DNA from 4 places in the Pseudorhodoplanes sp. genome. Region 3 is predicted to be linked to each of the others. Evidence: predicted binding sites of a transcription regulator. Region 3 holds the regulator's gene; each other region holds the start of a gene.
The links. Region 3 encodes PhoB, which activates phosphate uptake and scavenging genes when phosphate is short. Its sites were predicted from a motif close to TGTCATNNANCTGTCAT; they were not measured.

Region 1 (7,808 bases), on a different contig from region 3:
CTTTGCCGGATCGGTGTTCATCACCAGATCGAGCGGGAGGTGCGCGGCGAAGCCGTCGACTGCGACGGATTCGATGACGCTGCCCTCCGGCGCGCGAAACGGCGCGAGCAATGCGGCCAGCGGGATCGCGCGAAACCGCATCGGCTGTCCGTATGCAATGTCGGCGGCGATATCGACGTCGGTTAGGTCCGGCCGCGCCAGCAGCGCATCGCGCGAGAATGTGCGGGTCTCATCGCCGATGATGACGGTGAGCACCGGGTTTGCGGCGGCGTTCGGCGGTCCCGGCGAAAGCATCATTGCGACGACGAATAGGCCTGCGACTCGTCTGGCCCATCGCGGGATGATCATCGGGAGGTCTCGTGGCAGGTGCGCTCGCACGCGATGCTACCGGAAACGGGGCGTCCGGAACAGGCAGCGGTCACTGGCGTCGAGATTCGCATGCCCGCGGCGCGCGGGCAGACCACTTAGGCGATCGGTGTCGCCGTCAAGCCGCCCTGGCGCGGCGAGGCTGAGCCGCCACCGCGCGCCGGCGCGCTGCGTCGGCGAAATGCGCGTCGAGATCGGCATCGGCGCGGCCGAACCGCCAGCCGCGGACCCGCTCGTCCCAGTCCAGCGCGCAATGCTCGCAGCGGCCGTCATGCAGCCGGAGCTCGGCGATGGTGAGTTCAACGCCGCAGCCATCCATGGCCACGACACCGGTGCAGACAAATCGGCCAGCATTTTTCATGGCGAAACCCGATGCCCAAAACGAATCACTTCACGGTTTTGAGTCTAACCGGAATTGTGAACGAAAAGGGTACGGCTTCGCCTTTTTCCCCGAGCGGCTGGCGACGGGTTCCGCCGTCTTCGGAACGCTACTCCTCGATCCTGAAGCCGGTCGATTTCACCACCGGCGTCCATTTGTCGATGTCGGCGCGCAGCCGCTTGACGAATTCGGCCTGCGAGCCGCCGGCCGGGATATAGGCGAGTTGCGTCAGCCGATCGCGGATCGCGGGCGCGGTCAGCGCCTTGCTGATCGCGGCATTGAGCTGCTCGACGATCGGCATCGGCGTGCCGGCCGGGACGAACATGCCGAACCAGTCTTCGACCACGATCCCGGCGGCGCCCTGTTCGGCGAAGGTCGGCACATCGGGGAGATATTTCGAGCGATCCTTGCCGCTGACCGCGACCGCACGCAGCTTGCCGCCCTGGATATGCGGCAGCGAGTCCGTCACGGTGGTGACGGCGACCGCGACCTGTCCGCTCAGCGCGTCCTGCAGCATCGGTGGCGCGCCGCGATAGGGGATATGGGTGAGGTCGAGCTTGGCGTGATCGGCCAGCATCGCGCCGATGAAATGCATCGGCGAGCCGGCGCTGCCATGGGCGTAGGATCCTTTCGACGGGTTCGCCTTGTACCAGGCGATCAGGTCGGCCAGCGTCTTGACGTCCTGCGGCACCGCGCCGGTGACGATCAGCGAGAATTCCAGCGTGACCAGCGGCGCGACCGGGACGAAGTCCTTGATCGGATCGTAGTTCAGTTTCGAGAAGATCAGCGGATAGAGCGTCATCATCGCCGCCGGCGTCACCAGGATGGTGGTGCCGTCCGGCGCGCTGGCTTTCGCCCGTTCGATGGCAATGCGGCCGCCGGCGCCGGAGATATTTTCAACGATCGCGGTGATGCCGAGATCGGCGCGCATTTGTTCGGCGACAAGCCGCGCCACCATGTCGACAGAGCCGCCGGCGGGAAAGCCGACCAGGAAACGGACCGGCTTCGACTTGTCGATCGTCTGCGCGAACAGCGCCGAGGTGCCGACAAGCGGGGCGGTGAGTGCGCCTGCGATTGTGAGAAGAGCTTCGCGGCGATTGATCTCGCGATTCATGGTGCGTCCTCAGTGTTTCTTGTTCTCAGAATCCGTAAAGCCCGGCCGGATTGTCGACCAGGATGCGCTTACGTTTTGCTTCATCGGCGCCGATGCGCGGCAGCCAGTCGAGCAACTCGTGCGATTGCGGCATGTTGCCGTCCCAGCAACCGACATGCGGCCAGTCGCTCGCCCACAGCAGACGCTCAGGGACTTCGGCCACCAGCGCCTGGCCGAACGGGATCAACGCCGGCCACGGAAAAATCTCGCGGGTGGAACGATGCATCGCGGACAGCTTCAGGAACGCGCGGCCCGATGACAGCAATGCGAGCAGCTCGCTAAAGCCGTCCTGATCGATGCCGCGCGCCGGGTCCCAACAATGCCCGGCCAGATGGTCGAGCACCACCGGCACCGCCAGCGTGGTGCTGGTGCGCGCGATCAGCCGCAATTCGTCGAGGCTCGAAGGCCAGATCGCGATATGCCAGCCGAGATCGGCGACGCGTTTCCCGGCGTTTTTCAGCGTGTCCTCGGTGACGTCATAGCCGAAGGCATGAGAGAGCCGGATCCCGCGGATGCCCTGCGCGTGGAATTGTCTGAGATCGGCATCCGTCATCGACGGCGTCAGCATGATGGTGCCGCGCGCTGCGTCGCCGATCTCGCGGATCGCATCGAGCGTGACCCGCAGATCGGTGCCATGCGCGGAGACATGCGCGATCACCGCGCGTTCCAGCCCCATAATGCGCAGCATGTCGAGAAAGACAGGGAGTGGGGCTTCCGGCGCGGTATAGGCGCGCTGCTCCGCCAGCGGATAGCGGTCATAGGGGCCCATGACATGGACGTGGCAGTCGGTGGCGCCCGCGGGCATTTCGAATGACGGCGCGGTGGCGCTCGGCGCCCCGGGACATGGCTTGGTCAAGCGTTCCTCATATTTCGCTATGGCGAAAATATTATCGTTATAGTGAAACCATATAAATCACGTCGCGCGCGGTCAATCCTTTGCCGGTTTAGTCGCCGCAGCGTCACACGCATCGCGTCGCCTTGCGTCTCGCGCGCGGAGCTTTGGACGGAATCCGTCCCTTCATCGTCAAGTCATCGCTCTGTCATTGCGCGGCTCTCATATCCGCGCCGCTGGCGGGCAGGGGGCCCGTCGGCCGCCTTGCGTCAGGCCAATGGGGAGCGCGCATGTCCATCCAGATCGACGGCATCACAATTCAGAACAACGCCGATTCAACGTTAGCGGGCTCGCTGACGACTCCCACAGGGACGAACGCGCTCAACGTCACATCGATCGGCGCCTATGCCAGCGGCCTCGGCGAGGAAACTGCAGAAGTCGTGGTCTACGACAAGACGCAGCAAAAGCTGTTCGTGATGGCGAATTTCGAGGATGCCGGGACCCCAGGCGACGACGGTCTCGTCCAAATTGTAGATTTCTCCAATCCGGCCGCGCCGACGCTGCTGGGTAATATCGACGTCGACGCCGTCGTCCCCGATTTCGGCGGCATCAACTCGCTGGCCGTGTCGAACAACGTGCTGGCGGTTGCGGTCGAAAACGCGGTCAAGAGCGACAATGGATTCGTCGCGTTCTTCGACGCCACCACCGGCGATCTGCTCAACATCGTCGAGGTCGGTGCGCTGCCGGACATGCTGGTGTTCACTGCCGACGGCCAGAAGCTGCTGGTCGCCAACGAGGGCGAGCGCGATACCGACACTGGTATCGATGCCCCGGGCTCGGTGTCGCTGATCGACCTGTCGGCGGGCGTGGCAAACGCCTCGGTCTCAACCACGGGCTTTGCGGCGTTCGACGGACAGGAAGCGGCGTTGCGCGCGCAGGGCGTGCGCATCACGCCCGGCAAGGACGCCTCGGTCGATCTCGAACCGGAATACATCACGATCTCGAAGGACGGCACCACGGCTTTCGTCACGCTGCAAAAAGCCAACACCGTCGCGCAATTCGATATCACCGGCACCACGCCGTTGCTGGAGCGCTTCGTGCCGCTCGGCTATGTCGACCACGCCATTGCCGGTAACGAAGGCGATTATTCCGATCGCGACGGCGCCGGCTCCGGCGGTTCGAGCCTTGGCGCGATCCAGCCAAGCCTGGCCCCGATCAAGGGCATCCTGATGCCGGATGCGATCGCCACATGGACGATCGGCGGCACCACCTATTTTGCCACCGCGAACGAGGGCGATGCCCGCAGCGACGACAGCGACATCGCGCGCCTGTCGACCCGTGATCTGAACAACGATGTGTTCGGTGCGAACGAGGCGTTACTCAAGCACGAGGATTTGGCGGGGCGCCTCAACGTCTCGACCATCGATGGCGATACGGACGGCAATCCCGCCAACGGCCTCGAGGAAATTTATGCCTTCGGCGGCCGCGGCTTCACCATCTTCAAGCAGGAATCCGACGGCGACGTCGTCAAGGTGTTCGAAAGCGGCGGCGAATTCGAAAAGATCATCGCCGAGCAATATCCGACGCTGTTCAACAACAACCAGACCGGTGACGCCTCGACCTTCGATGCGCGCTCCGACGACAAGGCAGGCGAGCCGGAAGGCATCACCGTCGCCAATCTCGGTGGACGCTTCTACGCCTTCGTTGCGCTGGAGCGGCAGGGCGGCGTGATGGTGTATGACGTCACCAATCCCGACAGCGCGGAATTCACCACGTACCTGCCGTCGTCCACGGTCCACCTTGGACCGGAAACCGTGCAGTTCATCGAGGCGGTCGACAGCCCGAACGGCAAGGCGCTGCTGCTGACCACGAACGAGATCTCAGGGACAGTCGAAGTGTTCGAGATCGAGCCGCAGCGCTACACGCTGCAGCTGCTGCATTTCGCCGACGCCGAGGCTGGACTTCTGGCCTCGACGACCGCGCCCAATCTCGCTGCGCTGGTCGATGCGTTCGACGACGATTTCTCCAACACCCTCATTCTCGCAGGCGGCGACAACTTCCTGCCGGGACCGTTCCTCGCGGCCGGTACCGATCCGAGCGTGGCCGCAGCGATCAATGCCACCACCGGTTCGACCATCGGCAGCACGGTGCCGATCGGCGCGGCCGACATCGCGATCCACAACATCATCGGGGTCGAAGCCTCGACCATCGGCAATCACGAATTCGACCTCGGCTCGAATGCGTTCGCCGCGACCTTCACGCCCGGCAGCGGCTGGGTCGGCGCCGCCTTCCCGTACATGTCCGCCAACCTCGATTTCTCCGGCGACAGCGCGTTGAACCCGCGCTTCACCAACACGCTTGACGGCGCCGGCAATCCGACCGCGACGGATGTCGCGGAAGCAAGCACGCTGAAGGGCCGGATCGCGCCCGCGACCGTGATCGAGAAGGGTGGCGAGAAAATCGGTCTCGTGGCCGCGACCACGCAGATTCTGGAGGCGATCTCGTCGCCCTCCGGCACCGAGGTGAAGGGCTTCCCGACCGGCCCCGGCGCCAATGGTGAAACAGACGACATGGACCTTCTGGCGGCGCAGCTGCAGCCGATCATCGACGAGCTGATCGCCGAGGGCATCAACAAGATCATCCTGATGGCGCATCTGCAGCAGATCGGCAACGAGCAGTTGCTCGCGTCCAAGCTGCGCGGGGTCGATATCATTCTCGCGGCCGGCTCCAATACCCGGCTCGGCGATGATGACGACGAAGCGGTGGCCTTCCCCGGCCATGACGATGTGTTCCAGGGCGACTATCCGCTGACCGTCACCGATCTCGACGGCAAGACCACGATGATCGTCAACACCGACAACGAGTTCACCTATCTCGGCCGTCTGGTGGTCGATTTCGATGCCAACGGCGACATCATCCTTGACAGCATCACGGCGAATGAGGCGATCAACGGCGCCTATGCCTCGACCGAGGAGAATGTCGCGGAAGCGTGGGGCGTCGATGTTGAGGATCTCGACACCACGGCCTTTGCCGACGGCACCAAGGGCGGCGACGTCAAGCTGATCACCGATGCGGTGCAGGGTGTTATCGACGACAAGGACGGCAACGTTTTCGGCTTCACCGATGTGTATCTCGAAGGCGAGCGCGCCTTCGTCCGCAACGAGGAAACCAATCTCGGCAACCTCTCGGCGGATGCCAACGCCTATGCTTTCAAGCAGGCGAGCGCGGGCGACGACACCTTCGTGGTATCGCTGAAGAATGGCGGCGGCATTCGCGCGCAGATCGGCTCGCTGTCGCTGCCCGATCCGGTCACCGGCGACATCGACAAGCTGCCGCCGGCCGAAAATCCTGGCGTCAAGGATGAAGGCGGCGTCTCGCAGCTCGATATCGAGAATTCGCTGCGCTTCGACAACAAGCTGATGGCGTTCGACACGAATGCGCAAGGGCTGAAGGCCATCCTCGAACACGGCGTTGCACTCTACGGCAATCAGGGTCGCTTCCCGCAGCTGGGCGGCGTCAAGTTCTCGTTCGATCCAACCGCGCCCGCCGGCAGCCGCGTGTCCGACATCGCGCTGATCGACGAGAATGGCCGGGTCATCGCCAAGCTGTACGACGATGGCGTGCTGCTCTCGGGCACACCGTCGGTCATCACCGTCGTCACGCTCTCGTTCCTGGCGCAGGGCGGCGACGGCTATCCGATGAAGGCGAACGGCTCGAACTTCCGTTATCTGCTCGAGGACGGCACGTTGTCGGCGCCGGTCGACGAGGCGCTCGACTTCACGGCGGTCCTGCCGGGCAATGCGCTCGGCGAACAGGACGCTCTTGCGGCGTACATGCAGGAATTCCACGGCACCGCGGAAACCGCCTTCAACGACGCCGACACGCCGGTGAATCTGGATACCCGCATCCAGAATATCACCCAGCGCGAGGAGGACGTGTTCGCGTCGGCACCCATCATCGGAACCAGCGGCAAAGAAGCTCTTGTCGGCGGCATCGGCGACGACACGCTCGATGGCAGCGTCGGCAAGCACAAGATGACTGGCGGCGATGGCGACGACACCTACATCGTCGGCAAGGGCAGCAAGGTGATCGAACTGGACGGCGAAGGAGTCGACACTGTCCAGACAGCGATCAACTTCCAACTGCCGAAATTCGTCGAGAACCTGATCCTGACCGGGAATGCCGACCTCAAGGGCACCGGAAACAGCGAAAACAATGTCATCACCGGAAATGCCGGCAACAACAGGCTGCCCGGCGGTAACGGCGACGACACGCTCGACGGCGGGATCGGCAACGACAGGCTCGACGGCGGCAGGGGCAACGACATCCTGACCGGCGGCGAGGGGGCGGATCGCCTGGACGGTGGCGCGGGCGACGACACCCTGCAGGGCGGAGCGGCCAACGACATCCTCACTGGCGGCTCGGGCAACGACACCCTCGAGGGCGGCCTTGGCGACGATGTCCTGAAGGGCGATTCCGGCGATGACACGCTGATTGGCGGCGCTGGCGACGATGTCATGACCGGCGGCTCCGGCAACGATACCTTCGTGTTCGCGCCCGGTTTCGGCAATGACGAAATCAGGGATTTCCGGGGCTTCATGAAGGGCGGTGGCGACGTGATCCAGTTCGACTCATCGATCTTCGCCGATTTCAATGCCGTGCTGGCCGCGACCACAGACAATGGCAACACGCTCACCATTGCCGCGGGTGCGGATTCGATCGTCCTGAAGGTCAAGGATGTCTCGCTTCTGCACGTCGACGACTTCACCTTCGTGTAAGCGTCGCGGCGTTACGGAACGACCGAACGGGCCGGCCTTGCGCCGGCCCGTTCTATTTTCTGGAAATCGGGGGACGAAATTGCGCCGCAGCGCGGGCGGAGCGGTCTAGATCCCGCGTTGCTTTTTCAGCCGGTCAATATGCGCGCCGACATCGGCCGGCAGCGTGCGTACGCCCTGTTCGCCCGCGGCCGCGAGCAGCGGTCGCAACTGCGACTGGGCGAGCCATGCCGGCTCACGCTTCGGCGGAATGATGCGCTCGAAGATCAGCACCATCAGCACGGCCAGCAGCAGAATTCGCAC
Region 2 (7,808 bases), on a different contig from region 3:
GGTGCTGCCGACGGTGCATTACAACATGGGCGGCATCCCGACGAACTTCCACGGCGAGGTGCTGACCAAGAAGAATGGCAATCCCGACACCGTGGTGCCGGGCCTGATGGCACTCGGCGAAGCGGCCTGCGTGTCGGTACACGGCGCCAATCGCCTCGGCTCGAACTCGCTGATCGACCTTGTGGTGTTCGGACGCGCCGCCGCGGAGCGCTGCAGCCAGACCGTGGAGAAGAACGGCAAGCAGCCGGACCTGCCGAAGAATTCGGCAGACCTCTCGCTCTCGCGTCTCGACAAGTTCCGTCACGCCAATGGCGGCACCCCGACCGCTGACCTGCGGCTCAAGATGCAGAAGGTCATGCAGGGTTACTGCGCGGTGTTCCGCACCGGCGAGACCCTCGACGAGGGCCACAAGCTGATCCACGAGGTCTATACCGGCATGCCCGACGTGCGGGTCACCGACCGCTCGCTGACCTGGAATTCCGATCTGGTCGAGACGCTCGAACTCGACAACCTGATCGCCCAGGCGGTGGTGACGATGGATTCGGCACAGAACCGCACCGAGAGCCGCGGCTCGCACGCGCGCGAGGACTTCCCCGATCGCGACGACAAGAACTGGATGAAGCACACGCTCGCGTGGTTCGATCCGAAGACCGGCAAGGTCTCGATCGAGTACCGGCCGGTGCACACCTACACGATGACGAACGACATCGCCTATATCGAGCCCAAAGCTCGGGTTTACTGATGGCGCGGGTGTACTGAGGAAGCACACAGATCATGGTCGAATTCACGCTGCCGAGAAATTCCAAGGTCACCGAAGGCAAGACTTGGCCTAGCAAACCGGGTGCGAAGAACGAGCGCGAGTTTCGCGTCTATCGCTGGAATCCGGACGACGGCAACAATCCGCGTGTCGACGTCTACAAGGTCGATATGGACGATTGCGGCCCGATGGTTCTGGATGCGCTGATCTGGATCAAGTCCAACATCGACGCCACGCTGACCTTCCGGCGCTCATGCCGCGAGGGCGTGTGCGGCTCTTGCTCGATGAATATCGACGGCACCAACACGCTCGCCTGCACGCGCGGCATGGACGAGATCAAGGGCACGGTGAAAATTTATCCGCTGCCGCACATGCCGGTGATCAAGGACCTGGTGCCCGATCTCACCCAGTTCTATGCGCAATATGCGTCGGTCGAACCATGGCTGAAAACCGAGACGCCGACACCGCAGAAGGAATGGCGCCAGAGCGAGGACGACCGCAAGAAGCTCGACGGGCTTTACGAGTGCATCCTGTGCGCCTGCTGCACCACATCCTGCCCAAGCTATTGGTGGAATGGCGACCGCTATCTCGGCCCGGCCGCGCTGCTGCAGGCCGGCCGCTGGCTGAAGGATTCGCGCGATGAAGCAACCGGAGAGCGGCTCGACTTCGTCGAGGATCCGTTCCGGCTGTATCGTTGCCACACCATCCTGAACTGCTCGAAGGCCTGTCCGAAAGGCCTCAATCCGGCGAAGGAAATCGCCGACATCAAGAAGATGATGGTCGAGCGGCAGGTCTAGCCGCCGCTCGCGAGCCTTCCCGATTATGCGGTTTCATGATCGACCATATCGGCTTTCCTGTTTCCGACTATGCGCGCGCCAAGGCCTTCTACGCCGCTGCGCTCGCACCGCTCGGCTACACACTGATCGTGGAAGTCCAGCAAGACCATAATGGCGCCTCCGCTTGCGGCTTCGGCATCGGCGGCAAGCCGGATTTTTGGATCGGCGGCGAAGGTTCGCTGAACAAACCGCTTCATGTGGCATTCGCGGCGAAAGACCGTGCCTCCGTCGATGCCTTCTACACCGCCGCGCTTGCGGCAGGCGGTCGCGACAACGGCGCGCCCGGCATACGCGCGCATTATCATCCGAGTTATTATGCGGCCTTCGCGCGCGACCCGGACGGTCACAATATCGAGGCGGTTTATCACGGTGAGGGCGATGCCCCGGTGCAATCGGCGTTCACCAGCAGCAAAACCTGGCGCCGCAGCTTGATCGCGCTTTGGCTTCCGGTCGCGCAACCGTGATCGCAGCGCCTTGACACCCACGGGATTCGCCGCAATCCGCCGTTAAGCATGCCGGTCTAATCATCCGAACGCATGCGCGTTTGCATGCGTCGAAGACCGCGAACGCCCGTTTCAATCGGAGGCTTGTCATGCGTGAGGTTTGCGTAAGCCTTTTGCTCCTGCTCGCCAGCGCGATGTCGGCAAGCGCCCAAGGCACCATTCAGCAGCCGGGGCAGATCCAGGCACCAAAGGGCACCATCCAGACACCGGGCGAGATCCGGGTCCCGAAAGGCACCATTCAGACACCGGGCGAGATTCAGGTGCCTCGCGGCACCTGGCAGGTCCCGGGCGACATCCAGGTCCCGAAGGGTATCCAGGCGGTGAAGACGATCCAGAGCGGCGCATGCGAACGCCGTCTGAGCGTGGTCGGCGACGCGCTGTTCGATTTCGATAAAGCCGCTCTGCGCATTGATGCGGAAGAAACGCTTGTCGCCGCGTTGCCCGAAATCCAGAAGCTCGGCAGCAAGCCGGCGCTGGTCGAGGGCCATACCGATGCGATCGGTTCCGACAGCTACAACCAGAAACTGTCCGAAGCGCGGGCCAAGACTGTGCGCGACTGGCTGTCGCAACGCGGCGCCATTCCGGCAGCCACCGCGATCAAGGGGTACGGCAAAGCCAAGCCGGTCGCAGCCAATACGACCGAAGACGGCAAGGATTATCCGGAAGGTCGCCAGAAAAACCGGCGTGTGGAAGTCGTGTTCGATAGCTGTCGCTAGGGTGATTACGAAGCTAAAGCAGATCAAACCTATGGTGCGGCCTTCGATGTCGTGCTGCTAGCCGAGCCGAGCCCCAGCGCCTCCGCCATCACGCGGAACACATCCGTGTTGTCCAACTGGCCGCGGACGCCCTCGCTGCCCGGACCGGACGCGGTGACGATGATGTCCTCGCCGGAATGCACGCTGGAATTGACGAGCCGCGGCAGGTTTCCGAGCCGGAACACTGCGCCGGGCATGCTCTTGTAGCGCTCGTTGGCCTCGAAGCTGCCGGGCACCTTGCCAGCAACTGTCGGCTGGTTCGGATCGTCGAGCCTGGGCCGGAAGGTTTCGTAATGGTCCGGCAGGCTCGCAGAGAACATCGCCAGTCTCCGGCTGACATCGACGCGAGCGGGGTAGCCCTCCTCATCCGGCGCGGCGTAATTCGGGAAGCCGGCCGCGCCGTAGACGCGCACACGCTCGCGTAATGGCACGTTCGGTTCGCTGGCCATGTCGTCATCGATGGTGCCGACGATTGCAACCGGATGGGCGTGGTCGGCGAGCACCAGGATCAACGTGTCGTCGCCGCGCGCCTTCGACCAGTCGCGCACCAACTTCACCGTGTTATCGAACATGATGGTGTCGTAGACCGCACGCTCCATGTCGAGCAGATGCGTGTATTTGTCGATCATCCCGGCTTCGACCATCAGGAAGAAGCCGTTCGGATTCTGCGACAGGATATCGAGCGCCTTCGCGGTCATCTCGGTGAGGTCCGGTTGATCGGCAAAGCGCCTGACGCTGCCGGCTTTCAGGAATTTGCGATCCAGCACGCCGTCCATGTTGCGCAGATTGAACAGGCCTAGCAGGCGCCGCGTATCCTGCGGCAGCGCCTTCAGCTCGGCCGCGTTCGCCGCGAAGGCATAGCCCGCGTCCTTGAACCGCGCGACATAGTCGATCTGATCACGCCGCCGCGCACCTTCGGCGCCCTGGGGCAGGAAATTTGCAAGTCCGCCGCCCATCAGCACGTCGGGCTGCGCGGCAAAATATTGCGCGACGATCTGATCGTAGGCACCCCGCCGCCGCGTATGTGCGACCATCGCGGCCGGCGTCGCATCCTGAATCTCGGTATCGGTGACGATCCCTACCGCCATGGCGTTGCGCCGCTTCACCAGGCTGACAAGGGTCTCGACGCGAGGGTCGTCGAACGGGTCCGCCGTGCGGTCGGCATAGACGCCCATCGCACCGGCCGCGGTCTTGTGTCCGGTTGCATAGGCGCTCGCGGAGTTTGCGGAATCGGTGATGATCGAATCGGTGCCGGCGGTGGCGACCAGCGCCATCTGTGGCATGTCGTCCATCGCAAGCTTGCCGAAGGCCTTGCCCTCGGCGATGCCCTTCGACAGCAGGCGCGCGGCGGTCCGGTGCGCGAGCGAGAGCCCGTCCCCGATCAGCAGCACGACGTTCTTCGCCTTGCGCGGTGGCGTGTCGTAAACGGTCCAGCGAATTTCACCGGAGACGCCCGGCGCCGCGACCTTGACGAGATATTCGCCCGGCCGGTCGAGCGACACATCGCGCAGGATCAACGCGGATTGCTCCTTGCCGTCCTCGCGCGCGATGAATTGCGCGGCCTTGCCGAAGATGGCTGCGTGGTCGGCGCCGTTCACGGTCAGCATCGTATCGCCAGGCGCAACGAGGCCCGGGAACTCGACCTTCACGTCGAAACGCGCTCCCGCGAGAATGCCGGCGCGATCGACCGGATAGACGGTCTGGGCGGACGATGCGGAGATGGCGATCGCGAGGATTGCTGACGCCAGTATCGGCCTACGCATGGCTGAACCCTTTCATGGTTCCGTCGAAAATACCTATGAGCGGTCCGTGACAGACATATTGCAGGTGCGATCCGAACTTTTTCGATCGCGCGTGATCTGCCCCGCCTCCTGACCCGTTCCCCGGTACATACCAAAGCACCAGCGCGCGCCGTCGATGCGGCCCGGGAACGTCTGCCCGATCCCGCAGTTAACGTCTGTTGAAATAAGCGAACAGCCGAGGAGTACCGCATGAGCGACGATGCCGAACGTGTGTGGGACCTGATGGAGAAGATTTCCATCTGCATGCTGGCGAGCTGGGACGGCAACGAACTCACCTCCCGCCCGATGGGCGCCTTCGTACGGCGCAAGAACAACGCAGTCTATTTCCTGACTGATGTGCGTCACCACAAAGACGACGATATCCGCAAATATCCCAAGGTGTGCCTGGCATTCGCTGACCCCGGCAGCGAGCGCTTCGTGTCGCTCTCCGGCCCGGCCGAAGTGTCAGCCGACCGCGGCGTGATCCGCGACTTGTGGTCGACGCCCGCGAAGGCGTGGTGGGATTCGCCGGACGATCCAAACATTCGCATGCTCAAGGTCACGCCGGAGGATGCGCAATTTTGGGAAGGCCCCGGCAAGGTCGTCAGCAGTGTCAAAATGGCGATCGCTGCGGCGACCGGCAAGCGGCCGGACATGGGCGATAACAAGAAGGTTGCGATGGGCTGATGCGCGTCTGTACGTGTCCTGCGCAAGCGAGCGGCCTGCAAGCAAGCGGCACGTGAATGAACCACAAGTGAGTGGTCCGATTGACGGACGTTAATCGGAGGGCCACGTCCCCGCCATCGTTGCATTCTACAAATAAAATGAAACGACCGACGGACAGGGCGGAAGCGGTGAGCCGCGCCCGCCCTGAAATTCCTCATTCGAACAAGCGAGAACAAGATGCGTCTAAAAGGACTGCTCCTGACCGGAGCCGCCATTTCCGTAGTTGCTTTCGGACACTCAGGTTCAGCGCGCGACCTGTCTGCAAATTTCATTCTGGCGCAACAGGACCAGGAGCAAAATAAAGGCGACCAACGGCGCGACCAGAAGCAGGACCAGAAGCGCGACCAGCGGCAGGAGCGTCGTAGTCAGGAGCAGCAGCAGAACCAACAGCGGCAAGAACTTCGGCAGGAGCAGCGTGACCAGGATACCAAGGGCAGGGAGCGCCGCGAGCAACGCCAGGAATTGCGGCAGCGGCAGGAACAGCGCAACGAAGACAAGCAGCAACGGCAGCAGCAGAAAGAGCAGCGGCAGGAGCTGAGGGACGACCAGCAGAAGCAGCAGCAACATAGGCGGCAGGAACAGCGTCTCGAGCAGGAGAAGAAGCAGCAGGAGCGCCGCGATGAACGCGGGCAGCGCCAGGACCAACGCCAGGACCAGAGGCGCGATCAGAACCAGCCGCAGAACCAGCCGCAGGACAAGCCGCGCGATCAGGGCAATCAGGGTCAGGAGCGCCGGGATCAACCTCGGGATCAGCGCAATGGCCAGCAACAGGAGCAGCGCGGCGGTCAGTCCGGTGAGCAGCGCGGCGGTCAATCCGGCCGCGATAACAACGCGCGCAGGCTGGACGACATTCGCGGCGAACGCCGCGAGCGCAAGGAGGGCGACCGGACCATCATCCAGGAAGGCAACCGGACTATCGTGCGCGATGGCACCCGCACCATCATCCGCCGCGACGAATCCGACCGGTTCCGCCGCGTCGGTCGCGATGTGAATGTCCAGCGCGTCGGCAACGAAACCCGGACCGTGGTGGTCGGCCCGAACGGCGAGCGCATCGTCACCGTCACCGACGCGAACGGGCGGCTGCTGCGCCGCTCGCGCTTCGTCAACAATCGCGAGGTCATCATCATCGATAACCGCCCGCGCGGCGGTCGTCGTGCCGATGCATTTTTCGTCACGCTACCGGCGCTCGCGATCGCGTCGCTCGCCATCCCGCGCGACCGCTATATCGTGGAGGCGGAGAGTGCGCCGCCGGAATACATCTACGACGCGCTGATGGCCCCGCCGGTGGAGGCGGTCCCCCGCGCCTATACCCTCGACGAGATCCGGTACAGCCCGGAGCTGCGCGACCGCATGCCGCGGATCGATCTCAATACCGTCACCTTCGATCTCGGATCGTGGGACATCGCGCCGGACCAATATGACCGGCTGGCGCCGATCGCCGACGGCATCAAGCGGGCGCTCTCGCGCAACCCCGATGAGGTGTTCCTGATCGAGGGGCATACCGACGCAACCGGCAATGACGACGACAACCTGTCGCTGTCGGATCGCCGGGCGGAAGCGGTGTCGATCATTCTGACCGACCATTTCCAGATACCGCCGGAAAATCTGGCAACGCAGGGCTATGGTTCGCAGCAGCTCAAGGTGCAAACCCAGGCTGCAGAGCGCGCCAATCGCCGCGTGACCGTGCGGCGGATTACACCGCTGCTGCAGCAGGGTCAGGCAGCGGGCGGGCCGGCGCCGCGATAGCTTGCGACATACGTGAATGCAAAATGGCCGGGGACTCCCGGCCATTTTTTGGCTCCGACCCACCATGCGGCGACGGGATCGCGGAGAACAATCCGGTATTTGCTTCCGAACCCTGATTTAGGGCAATCTGTATCCAGCAGCACATTGCCGTACCCGGCAGCGCGCAGCCTTCGACGTCCGGGAAAGCGTCCTCCTAACCAGCGAGTCCGATATGCAACCGAAGAGCCTACTCCTGATCGGAGCGGCGATCCTGTCCGCTTATGCCTTCATGTCCGTTTCGAACTTTGACGGAAACTTCTCTGCCCGCGCCCAGCAAGACCAGGGCGGCATGGGCGGCATGGGTGGTGGCGGCCAGGGCGGTGGCATGGGCGGCATGGGCGGCGGTGGCCAGCAGCAAGGCGGCATGGGTGGCGGCGGTGGCGGCGGCGGTGGCGGCGGCGGTGGTGGTCGCCAACAAGGCCAAGGCGGCGGAGGTGGTGGAGGCGGCGGCATGGGCGGCGGCGGCGGCGGAGGTGGTGGAGGCGGCGGCATGGGCGGCGGCGGCGGCGGCGGGATGGGCGGCGGCCAAAACCAGCAGCGCCAGCAGGAGCAACAGCAACGTCAGCAGCAGCGGCAGCAGCAACAGCAGCAACGCCAGGATCAGCGGCGGCAGGACCAACAACAGCGGCAGCAGGACAATCAGCAGCGGCGCCAGCAGGAGCAGC
Region 3 (7,808 bases):
GGCAGGCAATGCATGAAAATGGCGTCCGGACGCGCCTTCGCCATCAGCCTGGAATTGACCTGATAAGGCTGCAGCAGGTTGTGACGGTTGGCCTTGCTGGCCTCGTCGCCCATCGACACCCAGGTGTCGGTGACCACGCAATGGGCGTCGCGCACCGCCTCGTCGGGATCGGTTCCGACATGAATGGCCGCGCCCGAGCTTTCGATCCAGTCCAGCAGCCATTGCTGCGGCTTCAGTTCCGGCGGGGTCGCGATGTTGAGGCGGAAATCGAAGCGCTCGGCCGCGTGCATCCACGAGGTCAGCACGTTGTTGGCGTCGCCGGTCCAGGCGACGGTCTTTTTCTTGATCGAGCCGAGATGCTCCTCGAAGGTCATCACGTCGGCCATTACCTGGCAGGGATGCGATTGCTTCGTCAGCGCATTGATGATCGGCACGGTGGCATATTGCGCCAGTTCGGTGACCAGATCGTGTTCGAGCGTGCGGATCACGACCGCATCGACGAAGCGCGACATCACCCGTGCGGTGTCCGGAATGGATTCACCGCGGCCGAGCTGCATCTCCTGTCCGGTCAGCGTGATGACATCGCCGCCGAGCTGCTTCATTCCGACCTCGAACGAAATGCGCGTGCGGGTCGAGGGCTTGTCGAAAATCATCGCCATCGTCTGACCGGCGAGCGGACGCTTGCGCCGGCCGCGCGCCTTCTTCATCGCGCGTGCGTCCGCGATGATTGCGCGCAGGTCGGCGGGCCGGATGTCGATCAGGTCGATGAAATGGCGGACGCTGCGCCGGGCGTTGCTCTTTGCCATCAGACTGGAGCCGGGCTGACGGGCTTGGCCGCATGCGCAAGCTTTTCGCAGGCGCGTTCGATCATCGCGATGCCGTCGGCGACGCCGGCCTCGTCAAGGATCAGTGGCGGCAACAACCGCACGACGTTGTCGCCGGCCGCGATCGCCAGCATCTTTTCGTTGCGGAGCGCCGTGACCATGTCGCCATTCGGCACGACGCAGACCAGACCAAGCAGCAGCCCCTCGCCGCGCACATCGGCAATCACCGACGGAAAGCGATCCTTCAACTCGGCAAGCCGCTGCTTCAAGAGAAGCGACATCTTGCGGGTATTCTCGAGGAAGCCGGGCGCCAGCACCACGTCCAGCACCGCATTGCCGACGCGCGTCGCCAGCGGATTGCCGCCGAAGGTCGAGCCATGGGTGCCGGCGGTCATGCCCTGGCCGGCTTCCGCAGTCGCAAGGCAGGCGCCGATCGGAAAGCCGCCGCCGAGCGCCTTGGCCAGCGCCATGATGTCGGGCGCGATCCCCGCGTGCATGTATCCGAACAATTCGCCGGTGCGGCCGATGCCGGTTTGCACCTCGTCGAACACCAGCATCAGGCCGTGCTCGTCACACAGCTTGCGCAGTTGGCGCAGGAATTCCGGCGGCACCACGCGCACACCGCCCTCGCCCTGGATCGGCTCGATCAGGATCGCGGCGGTGGTGTCGGAGATCGCCTTCTTCGTCGCTTCGAGATCGGCGAACGGCACCTGGATGAAGCCGCCGGCCACAGGGCCGAAGCCTTCGAGATATTTCGGCTGCCCGCCGGCAGCGAGCGTCGCCAGCGTGCGGCCGTGGAAGGCGCCTTCATAGGTAATGATGTCGACGCGCTCGGGATGACCGGAGACGGCGTGATATTTGCGCGCGGTCTTGATCGCACATTCCATCGCCTCGGCGCCGGAATTGCAGAAGAAGACGAGGTCCGCGAAGCTTGCGGCGCACAGCCGCTGTGCCAGGCGCTCCGCTTCCGGAATCCGGAACAGGTTGGAGACGTGCCAGACTTTCTGCGCCTGGTCGGTCAGCGCCTCGACCAGCACCGGATGCGCGTGACCCAGCACGTTGACCGCAACGCCCGATCCGAAGTCGAGATAGCGCTCGCCATTGGTCGCGGTCAGCCAGGCGCCCTCGCCCCGCTCGAAGGCAAGGTCGGCGCGGTTATAAGTCGGCAGAAGATTGGAGACCACGGCAGAACATCCGGCAGAAACTGGACCGGCAATGTCAGAGCATCAGCAGACAATGCCGGAGCCTAAACGAAATGTGCCGCCCCCGCGGGCGGCACTGCAACCGGCATTCTAGGGGCGGGCCGTAGGCTGTCAACCGAACCGCCCGGCCACGCGATGCCGCAGCGCTTCGAATAAGGCGGGGAAAACCTTGCGCTCTCCACAGCGACGATGGGTGCGCAGGGGGGGCGGACTCTTGCGGGCGAGTCCAGCGATTGTGTAGTGTCGCCCCTGTCAGATACGACATCTCGTGCGGCGGACAGGCAAGTAAGTACATCTGCGTGTGTGGCGTCCCGCTGGCAGCCTCAGGCTGTCCGGCGACGGGAAAGGATTCTGCGGACGGTATTCCCCTCCGCGGGGCAACAAGGAGAAACCCATGACGTGGACCGACGAACGGGTCGAGCAGCTCAAGAAGCTCTGGTCCGACGGCCTCTCGGCCTCCCAGATCGCGGCCGAACTGGGCGGGATCACCCGCAACGCGGTCATCGGCAAGGTGCATCGTCTGGGGCTCTCCGGCCGCACCAAGGCGCCGTCGTCCAGCGCGCCGCGGCAGCGAAAGCCGAGGGCGACCCATATGTTACGGGTGTCTCGTCCCGCCGTTCGCGGCAATACCGCGCTGGCCCAGGCCTTCGCCTATGACTACGAGATGGACGTCGAACCGGCCCAGGTCGAGAATGTCGTGCCGATCGGACAGCGCCGCACGCTTCTGGAACTGAACGAGCAGACCTGCAAATGGCCGATCGGCGACCCGGCGACGTCGGAATTCTATTTCTGCGGCGGTCCGTCCGTTAATGGTCTGCCCTATTGCGCCTACCACTCGCGTATCGCTTATCAGCCGCCGGCGGCGCGGCGGGACAAGCGCTCGGCAGGCGGGCGCTGACGCGCTCGCGCAGGGCGCCGCGGCGACCGGATCGACCAGACCAAGTCGGACAAGGTCAGATCAGGTGAGGTCCGCGCGCCCGAAGCGATCGTCGATCGCATAACCGGAGCCGCGCACGGTGCGGATCGGATCCCCGTCGCGGCCACGGTTGAGAGCCTTGCGCAGCCGCCCGACATGCACATCGACGGTACGCTCGTCGATATAGACCTCACTGCCCCACACGCCATCGAGCAATTGTTCCCGGGTAAACACGCGGCCGGGGCGCTCCATCAGAAATTCCAGAAGCCGGAACTCGGTCGGCCCGAGCTCTACGTCGCGGCCGGCGCGGGAGACCCGCTTCTTGACGCGATCGAGTTCGATTTCGCCCAGCGTCAACACGTCGGCCAGCCGCTCCGGCCGGGATCGCCGCAGCAGCGCCCGGATCCGTGCCACCAGTTCCGGGACCGAGAACGGCTTGACGATATAATCGTCGGCGCCGGTCGAAAGCCCGCGCACGCGCTCGCTCTCCTCGCCGCGCGCGGTCAGCATGATGATCGGCAGCGACTTGGTCTCGGGCCGCGCCCGCAGCCGCCGGCAGAGTTCGATGCCGGACAGTCCGGGCAACATCCAGTCGAGCACGACGAGATCGGGCGTGCTCTCGCGCAGCCTGGTATCGGCATCGTCACCGCGCGCGACGGTCTCGACGTCGTATCCTTCGGTCTCGAGGTTGTATCGCAGCAGCAGCGACAACGGCTCCTCGTCCTCAACGATCAGGATGCGCGCGGTCTGAGCGTTCATGTCGCTGCTTCCGTTCATCCCTGCGCCGCCTGCGCCGCCAATGGCGCAAAGCTGGTGGTATCGGCCTTCGGGCGTTCGGAAGTGATCGGCTCGCCCTTGATCATGTAATAGACGGTCTCGGCGATGTTGGTGGCATGGTCGCCCATCCGCTCGATATTTTTTGCCGAGAACAGGAGATGGATACAGAACGTGATGTTGCGCGGGTCTTCCATCATGTAGGTGAGCAATTCGCGGAACAGCGAGACGCACATGGCGTCGATTTCCTCGTCACGCTTCCACACATCCATGGCCTCGTCGACGTCGCGGGCGGCATAGGCGTCCAGCACGCGTTTGAGCTGGGTCAACACCAGAGACCCCATATGGTCGACGCCGCGGATGAGCTTCAGCGACGGATATTCACCCTCGAGGTCGAGTGCGCGCTTGCCGATATTCTTGGCGAGATCGCCGATGCGTTCGATTTCGTTGGCGACCCGCAAGGCGCTCACCACTTCACGAAGGTCGATGGCCATCGGCTGGCGGCGCGCAATCGTCAGGATCGCGCGCTCCTCGATCTCCCGCTGCAGCGCGTCGATCTGGGCATCGGCTGCGATCAGCTTGTTTGCGAGATCGATGTCGCGGCGGGTCAGCGCCTGCACTGCGTCCGCGATCTCCTTCTCGGCAAGGCCGCCCATTTCCGCAACCATGCGGTTGAGCTCCTGCAGATCGACGTCGAACGCCTTGGCGATGTGGTCAGCCATTGTCTTGGTCCTTGTCTGCAGCCGGTCAGCCGAAGCGGCCGGTGATGTAATCCTGGGTGCGGCGATCGCCCGGCGTCGTGAAGACGGTCTCGGTCGGGCCCTCCTCGACAAGAATGCCGAGATGGAAAAACGCGGTCCGCTGCGACACGCGGGCTGCCTGCTGCATCGAGTGCGTCACGATGATGATGGTGAAATTCCGCCGCAACTCATCGATCAGTTCCTCGATGCGAGCGGTCGCGATCGGATCGAGCGCGGAGCATGGTTCGTCCATCAGAATCACTTCAGGACCGACCGCAATCGCCCGCGCGATGCACAGCCGCTGCTGCTGGCCGCCTGACAGGCTGGTACCGGAATCGTCCAGACGATCCTTGACCTCTTCCCATAGCCCGGCGCGCTTCAGGCTGGATGTCACGATCTCGTCGAGTTCGGATTTCGAACGAGCGATCCCGTGGATGCGCGGACCATAGGCGACGTTTTCGTAGATCGATTTCGGGAATGGATTGGGCTTTTGGAACACCATGCCGACACGCGCGCGCAGTTGTACGACGTCCAGCGACTTGTCGTAAATATCGAGGTCGTCGATATCGATCTTGCCGGTCACCCGCGCAACCGGGATGGTGTCGTTCATCCGGTTGATGCAGCGAAGGAAGGTCGACTTGCCGCAGCCGGACGGGCCGATGAAAGCCATCACCGACCGCGCCGGGATATCCACGTTGACGTCTTTCAGGGCGTGCTTGTCGCCGTAATAGACGTTGACGTTCCGCGCCGTGACCTTGGGCTTGGCCTGCGTACCGGCGATATCGATCGCAGCGGCCGAGGCGGCGGGTTGAACCATTGCGTCCATAGCCAGCATCTCCTAACTCCCAATGACTTACCAGCGCCGCTCGAAGCGTTTGCGCAAGAGAATTGCGGTCCCGTTCATAAGGAACAAGAACGCCAGCAGCACCATGATCGCGGCTGCCGTTCGCGCCTGGAAACCGACTTCCGGCAGATCCGACCAGAGATAGATCTGGACCGGCAACACAGTCGCGGCGTCGACAATGCTCGTTGCAGGCTCGACGATGAAGGCGACCATGCCGATCATCAAGAGCGGCGCCGTCTCGCCGAGCGCGTGCGCCATGCCGATGATCGTGCCGGTCATTATTCCGGGCATCGCCAGTGGCAGGATGTGGTGGAAGATCGCCTGCTGTTGCGAGGCGCCGACACCCAGCGCCGCCTCCTTGATCGAGGGCGGAACCGCCTTGAGCGCGGCACGCGAGGCGATGATGATAGTCGGCAATACGAGCAGTGCCAGCACCAGTCCACCGACGAGCGGCGCCGATCGCGGGAGTCCGAAGAAATTCAGGAACATCGCCAAGCCCAGCAGACCGAACACGATCGACGGAACCGCCGCGAGGTTATTGATGTTGACCTCGATGACTTCAGTGATCCGGTTCTTGGGGGCAAATTCTTCGAGATAGATGGCGCCAGCGACACCGATTGGGAGACACAGCACGAGGGTTACAGCGAGCGTGAGCAGGGAGCCCACCAGCGCACCGCGAATACCAGCCAGTTCCGGCTCGCGGCTGTCGCCCGCAGTAAAGAAGCGCCAGTTGAAGCGGCTCTCGATAACGCCTTTCGCCTTCAGGCTCTCGAGCCAAGTGACGACGCGATCGTTAACCCGGCGGCTCGCCTCGGGCGTCTCATAAATCACGACCTGCCAGCTTTTCGGAGTCGCCGGGTTGGCGGACGTCAGCGGAATGACAGCCTCGCCCTTGATGGATCCCGAACTGACCTCCGCGACTTTCACGACGCCGCCATTGATGGCGACCAAAAGGCTCGGAAGACGCTCGTTTAGCGTTTCCGGTGCGGATGCGTTCGAATAGCGGGCGCGCATCTCTGCAACACTATCGAGCAATTCCTTGGCGCGGCTTCCGAGAGACGTCGCCTCGTCGGCCGCTGCGGCGATCTGTCCCTCAAGCGTTCCGATGCGACCGGCGTCGTTCGATGCCCTCGCGGCTGCAAGCGTGGTTTCCAGTTCCGCCTTGCGCGCGACGGCGCGGTTCGACAAACCCTGCAGCCGCTCCGCCTCCGACTGCTCGGCGCGGGCACGGGTGGTCAGACCTTGCTTCACCAGCGCAAGCGTGTTGGCGAAGTCGCTGGACGTGGAAGTGATTTCGATCTCGCCGTTTGTAGCGCTGGGTGTGGCCGTCCCGACCCCGGGCGTCCTGGCAATCCGGGTCCCGATTCCCTTGAAGTAAAGGTCAGCGTCCGATGACATCAGCACCGGAACGGTGATCGTTTGACCGATCAACGCGGGATCCGCAACAACGCGTTCCCTCAGATAATCGGCGGCGCCAGATGACAGGAGACCATCCAGCTGGCGGCGCTGGATTCGATCCTTTGCATCGGGAAACTCGGCACGCAATGCGTTGCGCACCAGTGCCTGAAAGTCGCCCGCCCTGATATCGGCCGGATTGCGCGAGCCCTTGGGGTCGATCTCCGCCGCATCGACGGTGATCTTCATCATCATCACATTCTGCGTGAATGCCGGGTAGCCTTTGATCACGATGTCGGTCAGCACCACGACCAGAAAGAGAGCCGTTATGCCGATCGCGGCGAGACCATAGAACCGGAAGCGGCTCTCGGCGCGATAGCGGGCCTTGATGCGCGCGCGAGCAGCGTCGGTTCCAAGGTCGATCGAGCGGACGCCCGGAAGGCTGGTGTCAGTCATATTGTTCCCGATACCGTTTTACGATCTGCATCGCGATGACGTTGAGCGTCAGCGTGAAGAAGAACAGGACGAAACCGAGCGCGAAGGCGGCAAGCGTCTTTGCACTTTCAAATTCCTGGTCGCCCACCAGAATGGTCTTGATCTGCACCGTGAAGGTGGTGACCGCCTCCAGCGGGTTGAACGTAAGATTGGCGGCGAGCCCGGCAGCCATCACCACGATCATGGTTTCGCCGACCGCGCGGCTGATTGCCAGCATGAATGCCGAGACGATACCGGGCAGCGCCGCCGGCAGCACGACCTTCTTGATGGTTTCGGAGTGGGTTGCGCCCATCCCATAGGAGCCGTCGCGGAGCGATTGCGGCACCGCGTTGATGACGTCATCCGACAGCGACGACACGAACGGGATGATCATCATGCCCATCACGATGCCCGCGGCGAGCGCGCTTTCGGAGGCGACATTGAGGCCGAGCGCTTCGCCCGCGGTGCGCACCCAGGGCGCCAGGCTGAGCGCGGCAAAGAAACCGAGCACCACGGTCGGGATGCCGGCCAGGATTTCGAGGAGCGGCTTCGCCCAGGCCCGGAACCGCGGCGTGGCGTATTCCGCCATGTAGATCGCGGCAAACAAGCCGATCGGCCCGGCGATCAGCATCGCGATGA
Region 4 (7,808 bases), on a different contig from region 3:
CTGCCCTGAATACGACCCTGCTGGTTCCAGTCGGTCTCGCCGTGACGAACCACGTAGATCGTCACCTTGCCGCTGGCGTCGGCGGCAAGGGCCGATCCCGACGGTGACGGGATCGCGATCGCAAGCGAGAGCGCGCCAAACGCTATTGCGGTGGAGAGCGCCGGCTTGCAAATATTCCTGAGGCGCAAAACAAGCCGTGCGATTCCGGTCAACATGAGTACCTCCATCCGATAATGCCGGATGCGGTACGAGCCATTCGTAACAGGCGTATTACAAACGACGGCCGGTGTGCGCGACGGCCCTTCTACCCACAGCCTAATGCCCTTTCGCTTCTACCGGCGGCGTGCCGTGGGTGTGGAACGACTCGATGGTCTTCAGCCCCCAGGCCTGGCCTTTCTTGCGTTCATTTTCGGTCCACACGATCGGCTTCCAGTCGGGCGCGAGGATCAGACGTGCGCCGGCATTCGCCACTTCGACGCGGTTTCCGCCGGGTTCGTAGACGTAGAGGAAGAACGTCTGCTGGATTGCATGCTTGTGCGGTCCGGTCTCGATATGCACGCCGTTTTCCAGGAAGATGTCGGCGGCGCGCAAAATCTCCTCGCGGGTGTCGATCGCGTAGGTGATGTGATGGAAGCGGCCCTTGGTGCCGGTGTGATCGCGCGTATAGGCAAAGTCGTATGACTTGTTGGTCGCGGTCATCCAGATAGCGGCTTCCGAGCCGTCATTAAGAATGATGGTCTCGGTCAGGCGGAAGCCGAGATAGTCTTCATAGAAAATCCGGTTCGCCTTGATGTCGACAGCCAGCCCGTTCCAGTGGTCGAGCCGCCGAACGTTGCAGCCGCGGGCGGGGAAGCGCTGTGCCTGGTTCTTCAGCGCTGGCTTCTTGTCCGGCGGTGCCTGGTACCATTCGGTCTCGTAATACAACTCAACGACATGGTCATCGGGGTCCTTGCAGACGAAGGTTTTGCCGTGGCCGACATCGCCGTCGGTCCAGCCAATGTCGAAGCCTGAGCCCTTGAGGGCGGCGGCGCGGCGCTCCAGTGCCTGCGGCGAACGGCAGCGATAGGCGACGTGCTTCAGCCCCGAGGTCTTCGATGCCGTCAGTTTCAGGGAATAGAGCTCGTAATCGTCCCATGCGCGCAAATAGACGCTGTCGCCCTTCTCAGCGCTTTGGGTCATCCCCATCACGTTGATGAAGAAATCGCGGCTCTCCTCGAATTTCGGCGTGAGCAATTCGAGGTGGGCAAGGTGGGCAATATCGAGGATGGGCTCTTTGATCATGGACCGTCGCGTCGCCTTGATGTGTTGGATGGCAGCGACGTATCACGCGCGGCGCCGCGCGTCGATCCTAGAAAAATTCGCATGATTCCGGGTGCCTGCGAAGCAGGCGATCCCGGAATCAGAGCTGGTATGCGAGCCGGTTCCGGGTCCGGCGTTTGCACGCCGGACCGGGAACGGCGCCGATTACTTCGCCTTGAGGAAGTCCGTGACCTTAAGCAGCACGAACTCGTTGTCATCGGCTTTGTTGGGATCGCGGCTCGATGAGAAGGGCAGGTTGTTGTCGTTGCCCACCACGATGTGGTCGCCATCGACGATGTCGACATTCTCGATGGTGAAGAACGGGAAGGTCAGCACGCCATCATTGAGAGGCTTGCGCGCCTTCTTGTCCGGATCGGCGATCTTCATCAGGTCGATATGTGCGATCTTGCGCACAGGGGCGTTCGCATTCGCGTCGGTCATCTCGATCTTGTAGATGCGCTTGAACTTGGCGATCTGGTCGAAGCAGTTTTCCGCCTTGGCACCTGCGGGACAGGCCTTGTCGGCGGTGCCCTCGTGATCGTCGCGTTCGATGACCAGCGCCTGTGTCGGGCTGATCATGTTGAAGTCTCCGATCGCAAGGCCGTTCTCCTCCAGCACGTATTTCCAATGCCGGCCGGTCCACTTCTCTCCGGCGACGTCGAACTCGAGCACGCGCAGGTATTCCCTGCCGTCGGCGGTCTTTTCCCAATCTTTCTTCTCGGCGTCCCAGGCCGGGCCTTCGAGCATGGCGTAGAGGAAACGGCCGTCCGGCGAGGCCGCCATGCCCTCATAGCCCTTGGACCGGCGGATAGTGAATGCGGTGGCGCCACCGGGCACGGCCGGCGACATCACGGCATAATGGTCCGGCGAGCGTGCCGCCTTGCCGTCGATCATGGTCTCGAACACGGCTTCGACCTTCCCGTTCCTGTCCGTGCGGATCAGGTAGGGGCCGAATTCCTCCGCGATCCAGAATTTGTCGCCAATCGGCTGAAAGCTTTCGAGGTCGAGATCCGCGCCGGTGAGATAGCGCTTCGCGGTGCCCTCGTGCACGATCCGGAACGGCAGCTTCTTGTCTGGATCATGCAGGAAAATTGTAGCGAGACGGTCGGCTGTGCCCTTGTCCCAGTTCATACGATACTGATTGAGAAACAGCATGGCGTCGGGCGAATTTGCCTTGCTGCCAAAGCCGTTGTCGGTCAGCACCCAGAAGGTCCCATCGGGCATGCGCTTTATTCCGGAGCTTCCCTGCACCGGCTGTCCGTCGAATGGAAGCTTCACGCCGGTTGGCCGGCCGCGCGAGCGGCCTTCCACGGTGCCGATCGCCTCGACGCGCTTTCCCGTTGTGAATTTGCCGGACACCTTCAGATCGTCGGGGGCATCGGCCGGAGCCGGAATGAAGGTCGCTGCCGGTATCACGACATGGCCTGCGAGGACCGCCGGTTGCGACTGGGCGAATGCCGCATTGACAAGCGTAACGGTCAGAAGCGCTGAAAGTGTTGCTGCGCGCATGGATGGTTCTCCTGTTGCGCTGCAGTAATTTGTCCGAACTCGTGTCGTATCGGTGAAGGCTGCATGACACTTCTCTGACAATGCACCTTTCACTGCGCTTCGACTCACGCAGGCGTGAGCGGAGTCGTGCTTCTGACACGGTCTCGACATTGTGGCGACGCGCAACGCGGCTACTCATGCGTGGCGCAAACGATGCGGTGGCGTTTGCGATGATCGATATCGGTTGCGAGGAGGGTGCGGCGGTGAATTATCTCAAGTCGGCAGTGGGTGCGCTCGCGATCATGGCTTCGGCTGGTATGATTGCGGATTTCGACGTCTCGGTCTGGGACAACGACATTTATGTCACGGTCTGGTCGGCTGACGATCAGGCAGACAGCAAGCTGCGCAAGGATGTCGCAGCCATGTTGCCCGGAATCGATGAGAGCCGCGTTTTCGTCAACCGCGACGGTGTCATCGCCGTCTAGCGGCGCTTATCGTTCGCGTCGTTCGAACACCAGCAGCATGTTGTTCGCCGGCATCGGCTCGATTTCCGCCAGCAGCAAGCCATGTTCGTGCGCGACCGCCTGAATGTCGGCGATGTCGCGCACGCCCCATTCCGGATTGCGGGCGCGCAATGACGCATCGAACGCCTCGTTGCCGGGTGCGGTGTGTTGCCCGTCCTGCTTGAACGGACCGTAGATGAACAAGAGCCCGCCGGGATGCAGGCGCTGCGAGGCGCCCCACATCAGCCCGCGCGTGGTGCGCCAGGACGAGATGTGAAGCACATTGGCGCAGAATATTGCCGTCAAATCGCTGAGGGTTCCGGAATCGGCCTCGCTCAGCCCCCAGTCCAGGGCGCCGAGATCGAGCCGGCGGGCCGCTTCGACATTCTGCGCCTGCGCATGCTGTCGCCAGGCGTCGATACTCCTGAGATTGCGCTCGTCATAGTCGGTCGGCCACCAGAGCAGGTGAGGCGACACTTTCGCGAACTCGATCACATGCTGGCCTGAGCCGCTCCCGACCTCCAGAACGTTTCCCTGCCTGTCCTTCAGATAGCCCGCGAGTTCCGCCCAGATCGGCGCGCAATTGCGATGGAAGGCCGGCGCGTCGAGGCGCAGATCGCCTTCGGCAATCGGGTCGATTGGGTTCTGGGAGGGGCCGCGGGTCATGGTCGTCTGTTTGTAGACATTCCAGGCAGCATCACATAGTCCCTTGAGGAAGATTGCAATGGAGTCGACCCGGCATGATGATCCTGTTTCTGGCCGCGCATATTCTGGCCGCGTTATTCTGGGTCGGCGGGATGGCTTTTGCCTATACGATGCTGCGCCCGGCCGCAGGTGCGCTGGAGGGGCCGGCGCGCCTGACGCTCTGGCGCGATGTCTTCGCCCGGTTCCTGCCCTGGGTGGCGGTCTCGATCGTCGCCCTGCTCATCAGCGGCTATGCGATGATGTTCATGGCTTATGGCGGCTTCCGCGCGCCGCTTTACATCCACATCATGCAGGGCACCGGCATCCTGATGATGCTGCTCTATCTGCATCTGTATTTTGCGCCGTGGCGACGCCTGCAAAAATTCGTTCAGGCGGCCGACTGGCCGAATGCCGGCAAGCAGCTCGCGATGATCCGCAAGCTGGTCGCGATCAATCTTGTGCTCGGCGTGATCACGGTGCTGGTCGGATCGACCGGCCGGATCTGGTGACGGCGCAGCGGCGTCAGGCGGCGGCAGCCGGTTGTTGCCGTGACAGCGCGCGTTGCACCGCCGGCCGCGCTTCCATGCGGCGAAAGTGATCCTGCACTTTCGGAAAACGCGCGATATCGACGCCGTCGCCCTCCAGCCATCGGGCGATTGTGAACAGATACGGGTCGCAAATGGTGTAGTCGCCGCCCATCACCCAGGGTCCGGCGAACATCTCATGTTCGATGAGTTCGAAGCAGTCGCCGACCGATTGCGGCACTTTCTTCTTCATCGCCTCGATCGCCGCTTCGTCGTCGGCCCATCGTGAGCCGCGCAGCCTGTGCGCATGCGCGACATGGACTGTCGCGCACATATAGCTGTTGAACGCCTGCACCTCGGCAAAAGCGAACGCGTCATCGATCGGGGCCAGGCGCGCGGCTGGAAAGGACTGCGCAATGAAAGCCAGGATCGCGGGCGTTTCGGTCAGGATGCCCCTTTCGGTGACAAGGGCAGGGACCCGGCCCTTCGGGTTGATGGCGAGATAGTCCGGCTTGCGCTGCTCACCGCCGGCGAAATCCACGAAAACCGGCTCGTAATCCGCGCCAGCCTCTTCAAGCGCGATGTGCGACGCCAGTGCGCAGGTGTTCGGCGCATAATAGAGCGACAGCATCGCTCAGGCGTCTTCCGGATTGTCGACATAGACGAGGCCCGCCTTCGCCAGCGGCTCGCGCATGTTGTACATGTCGAGGCCAAGGATGCCGGATGCGAGTTTGTCGCGCTTGGCGACTTCGTCTGCCTCGCGCTTCTGCGCTTTTTCCGCGACCTCGGGCGCAAGCTTGCGCGGGATCACAACGACACCGTCGTCATCGGCGACGATGGCATCGCCGGGGATCACGTTGACGCCGGCGCAGACCACGGAAATATTGACCGCCCCGAGCGTCGCCTTAACGGTGCCCTTGGCGGAGATCGCCTTAGACCAGACCGGAAAGCCCATCTCTTTCAGCACCGCGACGTCGCGGCAGCCGGCGTCGATGATGAGCCCCTGAACGCCCCGCGCCTTGGCGGACGTTGCAAGCAAATCGCCGAACATGCCGTCGGTATTGTCGGCGGTGCAGCCGACCACCAGCACGTCGCCTGGCTTGCATTGCTCGATTGCGACATGGATCATCCAGTTGTCGCCGGGCTGCGCCATGATGGTCACGGCGGGACCGCAGATCGACGCGCCCGGCCAGATCGGCCGTATGTAAGGCTTCATCAGGCCGGAGCGGCCCAGCGCTTCATGCGATGTCGATACGCCGAGGCCTGCGAGAATCTTGCAGGCGGCGGCATCGGCGCGCTGAATGTTGCGGACGACGACGGGTTTCATGCCGATACCTCCTGCGTTCAGCCGAGCGTGTCGGTGACGACGCGCGGGAACAGCGTCTGGTAGGCCTCGCCATAGGTCATCGGAATGCCGGTGTTACGGGAGCCCTGGATGCCGCGATTGAGCGCCACGCGCTCGTAATAATGCCAGAGGTGCTTCTGCGCCGCGAGGATCTGGAAGGCCTTGTACTTGGTCTCCCAGACGTCATCGATCTTGAGGATGAGATCCGGCTTGAAGTCGCATTGCTCGGGCTGATGCGGCTCGAACAGATAAACCGGCGGCGCGGAATACTGATACTTGGCGCCGGGCTTGTGGCCCATCGCCTGCGCGACCACCCGGGTCTCCTGCGCGAAATGGGCAGCATTGGGATGGTCGAAATTGTACGGGTCCGCCAGCGCATGGGTGAGCACGAAAGCCGGGTTGGTCTCCCGGTAGATGTCGACCATCCGGTCGAAATGCGCGTCCGTCAGACGCAGCGGATAATCGCCGGCGTCGAAAAACTCGATCTCGGCGCCCAACAGGGCGGCGGCGCGCTCGGCCTCGTCCTTGCGGCCGGCCTTGACCGATTCCAGCGTGGCGCCGGCTTCCTTCCACGCGAACTGGCTCTCGCCGCGCTCGCCGAAGCTCATGCAGACGATCTTCATGCGATAGCCCAGCTTGGCGTGGTGCGCGATCGCGCCGCCCGCACGCCAGACGAAATCGCCCGGATGGGCAGTGACGACGAGTCCGGTTTTCTGGGCCATTGGTTCACTCTCCGGCATTCAAATGCGCGCCGGATTTGCAACATCCAAGGCGCAGATACAAGCCTCCGCTGTACCGAATTACTTCGCCTTCTGCTTGATCGCCTCGGCGCGCTTGTTGAGCGCTTCGGCCTCCGCATAGCGGCCGAGCGTCCGGTACAGCTCCGCAAGATTATGCATCGTGTTGACCAGTTGCGGGTTGTTCGACCCGAAAGCCTTTTCACGCAGCGCCAGCGCGCGCGTGGCGAGCGGCTCGGCGTCCGCGGGCCGGCCCATCTCCTGATACAGTACCGCGAGATTGTTCAGCGCCGTCGCCACGCCGGGATGCTCGGGGCCGAGCGCTTTCTCGTACATGGCGAGAACGCGCCGGAAGAACGGCTCGGAATCGGCGTGGCGCCCCTGATCGCGATAGAACCCGGCCATGGTGTTGAGCGTCTGCGCCACCGCCGGATGGTCCGGCCCATAGGCCTTTTCGCGGATGACCAGCGTGCGTTTGAATACCGGCTCGACCTCATCGATGCGCCCCTGCATCCAGTAGAGCATCGCAAGCTCTTGCAGCGCGTTGGCAATATCGGGGTATTCGGTCCCGCGCGACTTCTCGTCGATCGCGATGGCGCGCTTGAACATCGGCTCGGCTTCGGCGAGCCGTCCCGTCGTCCGATAAAGCTCTCCCAGCGTGACCAGGGAGGCTGCGACATGAGGATGGCTAGGGCCGAATGCCTTTTCTTGGATCGCGAGCGCGCGGAGGTAGAGCGGCTCGGCGTCGCGCTGGCGTCCCGTCTCCCGGTAGATCGAGCCAAGATTGCTTGCGGTCGCCGCGAGCGCGGGATGATCCGGGCCGTAAACCTTCTCGTTGATCGAAAGCGCGCGCTTGTAGAGGAGTTCGGCCTCCTCGTTGCGGCCGCTTGCGCGGTACAGCGCCGCCAGGTTCTCGGCCGACATGGCGACCTGCGCATGCTCCGCTCCCAGCGCCCGTTGCCGGATCGTCATCGCTCGCAGATAGGAGGTCTCGGCCTCCTTTGGGCGTCCGAGTTGCTGTTGGAGCACGCCGAGATAATTGTGCGCCGCCGCGACATCGAGGTGATCCGGGCCGTTCTGCTCTTCGAGCAGCGGCAGCGCCTTCTGCGCCAGTGGCAGTGCTTCGGCCGCATTGCCGGAATTGTAGAGTTCGATCGCCTGCCGGAGCAGGGCGGCGGCATCTGCCGGCGCCTGCGCCAACGCCGGCAGTGGACCGGCGATGGCCAGC

Region 1: a site for PhoB is predicted at 2,926-2,942, ahead of AC5I5I_RS05955 (choice-of-anchor I family protein). Genes of this name have one in related genera too.
Region 2: a site for PhoB is predicted at 4,661-4,677, ahead of AC5I5I_RS13775 (alkaline phosphatase). Genes of this name have one in related genera too.
Region 4: a site for PhoB is predicted at 2,861-2,877, ahead of AC5I5I_RS07205 (esterase-like activity of phytase family protein). Genes of this name have one in related genera too.

Annotation. Positions count from the first base shown of each region.
Region 1 covers NZ_JCABZI010000002.1:521,333-529,140, reverse strand. Annotated here, with positions in the region: gene AC5I5I_RS05975 (c-type cytochrome) at 1-348, opposite strand, end outside; gene AC5I5I_RS05970 (hypothetical protein) at 485-727, opposite strand; gene AC5I5I_RS05965 (Bug family tripartite tricarboxylate transporter substrate binding protein) at 855-1,859, opposite strand; gene AC5I5I_RS05960 (amidohydrolase family protein) at 1,885-2,754, opposite strand; gene AC5I5I_RS05955 (choice-of-anchor I family protein) at 3,021-7,508, shown strand; gene AC5I5I_RS05950 (CvpA family protein) at 7,614-7,808, opposite strand, start outside.
Region 2 covers NZ_JCABZI010000009.1:486,698-494,505, reverse strand. Annotated here, with positions in the region: partial or broken gene AC5I5I_RS13795 (FAD-binding protein) at 1-742, shown strand, start outside; gene AC5I5I_RS13790 (succinate dehydrogenase iron-sulfur subunit) at 775-1,554, shown strand; partial or broken gene AC5I5I_RS13785 (VOC family protein) at 1,590-1,961, shown strand; gene AC5I5I_RS13780 (OmpA family protein) at 2,186-2,812, shown strand; gene AC5I5I_RS13775 (alkaline phosphatase) at 2,842-4,614, opposite strand; gene AC5I5I_RS13770 (pyridoxamine 5'-phosphate oxidase family protein) at 4,843-5,319, shown strand; gene AC5I5I_RS13765 (hypothetical protein) at 5,602-6,171, opposite strand; gene AC5I5I_RS13760 (OmpA family protein) at 6,277-7,104, shown strand; gene AC5I5I_RS13755 (hypothetical protein) at 7,331-7,808, opposite strand, start outside.
Region 3 covers NZ_JCABZI010000013.1:197,841-205,648, reverse strand. Annotated here, with positions in the region: gene argF (ornithine carbamoyltransferase) at 1-806, opposite strand, end outside; gene AC5I5I_RS19290 (aspartate aminotransferase family protein) at 806-2,008, opposite strand; gene AC5I5I_RS19285 (GcrA family cell cycle regulator) at 2,421-2,924, shown strand; gene phoB (phosphate regulon transcriptional regulator PhoB) at 2,985-3,701, opposite strand; gene phoU (phosphate signaling complex protein PhoU) at 3,716-4,438, opposite strand; gene pstB (phosphate ABC transporter ATP-binding protein PstB) at 4,464-5,273, opposite strand; partial or broken gene pstA (phosphate ABC transporter permease PstA) at 5,310-6,116, opposite strand; partial or broken gene AC5I5I_RS19260 (DUF3333 domain-containing protein) at 6,666-7,151, opposite strand; gene pstC (phosphate ABC transporter permease subunit PstC) at 7,144-7,808, opposite strand, start outside.
Region 4 covers NZ_JCABZI010000005.1:18,009-25,816, reverse strand. Annotated here, with positions in the region: gene AC5I5I_RS07215 (histidine phosphatase family protein) at 1-215, opposite strand, end outside; gene AC5I5I_RS07210 (catechol 2,3-dioxygenase) at 316-1,281, opposite strand; gene AC5I5I_RS07205 (esterase-like activity of phytase family protein) at 1,465-2,808, opposite strand; gene AC5I5I_RS07200 (hypothetical protein) at 2,985-3,272, shown strand; gene AC5I5I_RS07195 (DUF938 domain-containing protein) at 3,279-3,956, opposite strand; gene AC5I5I_RS07190 (CopD family protein) at 4,031-4,483, shown strand; gene AC5I5I_RS07185 (glutathione S-transferase family protein) at 4,497-5,129, opposite strand; gene AC5I5I_RS07180 (4-carboxy-4-hydroxy-2-oxoadipate aldolase/oxaloacetate decarboxylase) at 5,133-5,825, opposite strand; gene AC5I5I_RS07175 (PIG-L deacetylase family protein) at 5,843-6,565, opposite strand; gene AC5I5I_RS07170 (tetratricopeptide repeat protein) at 6,644-7,808, opposite strand, start outside.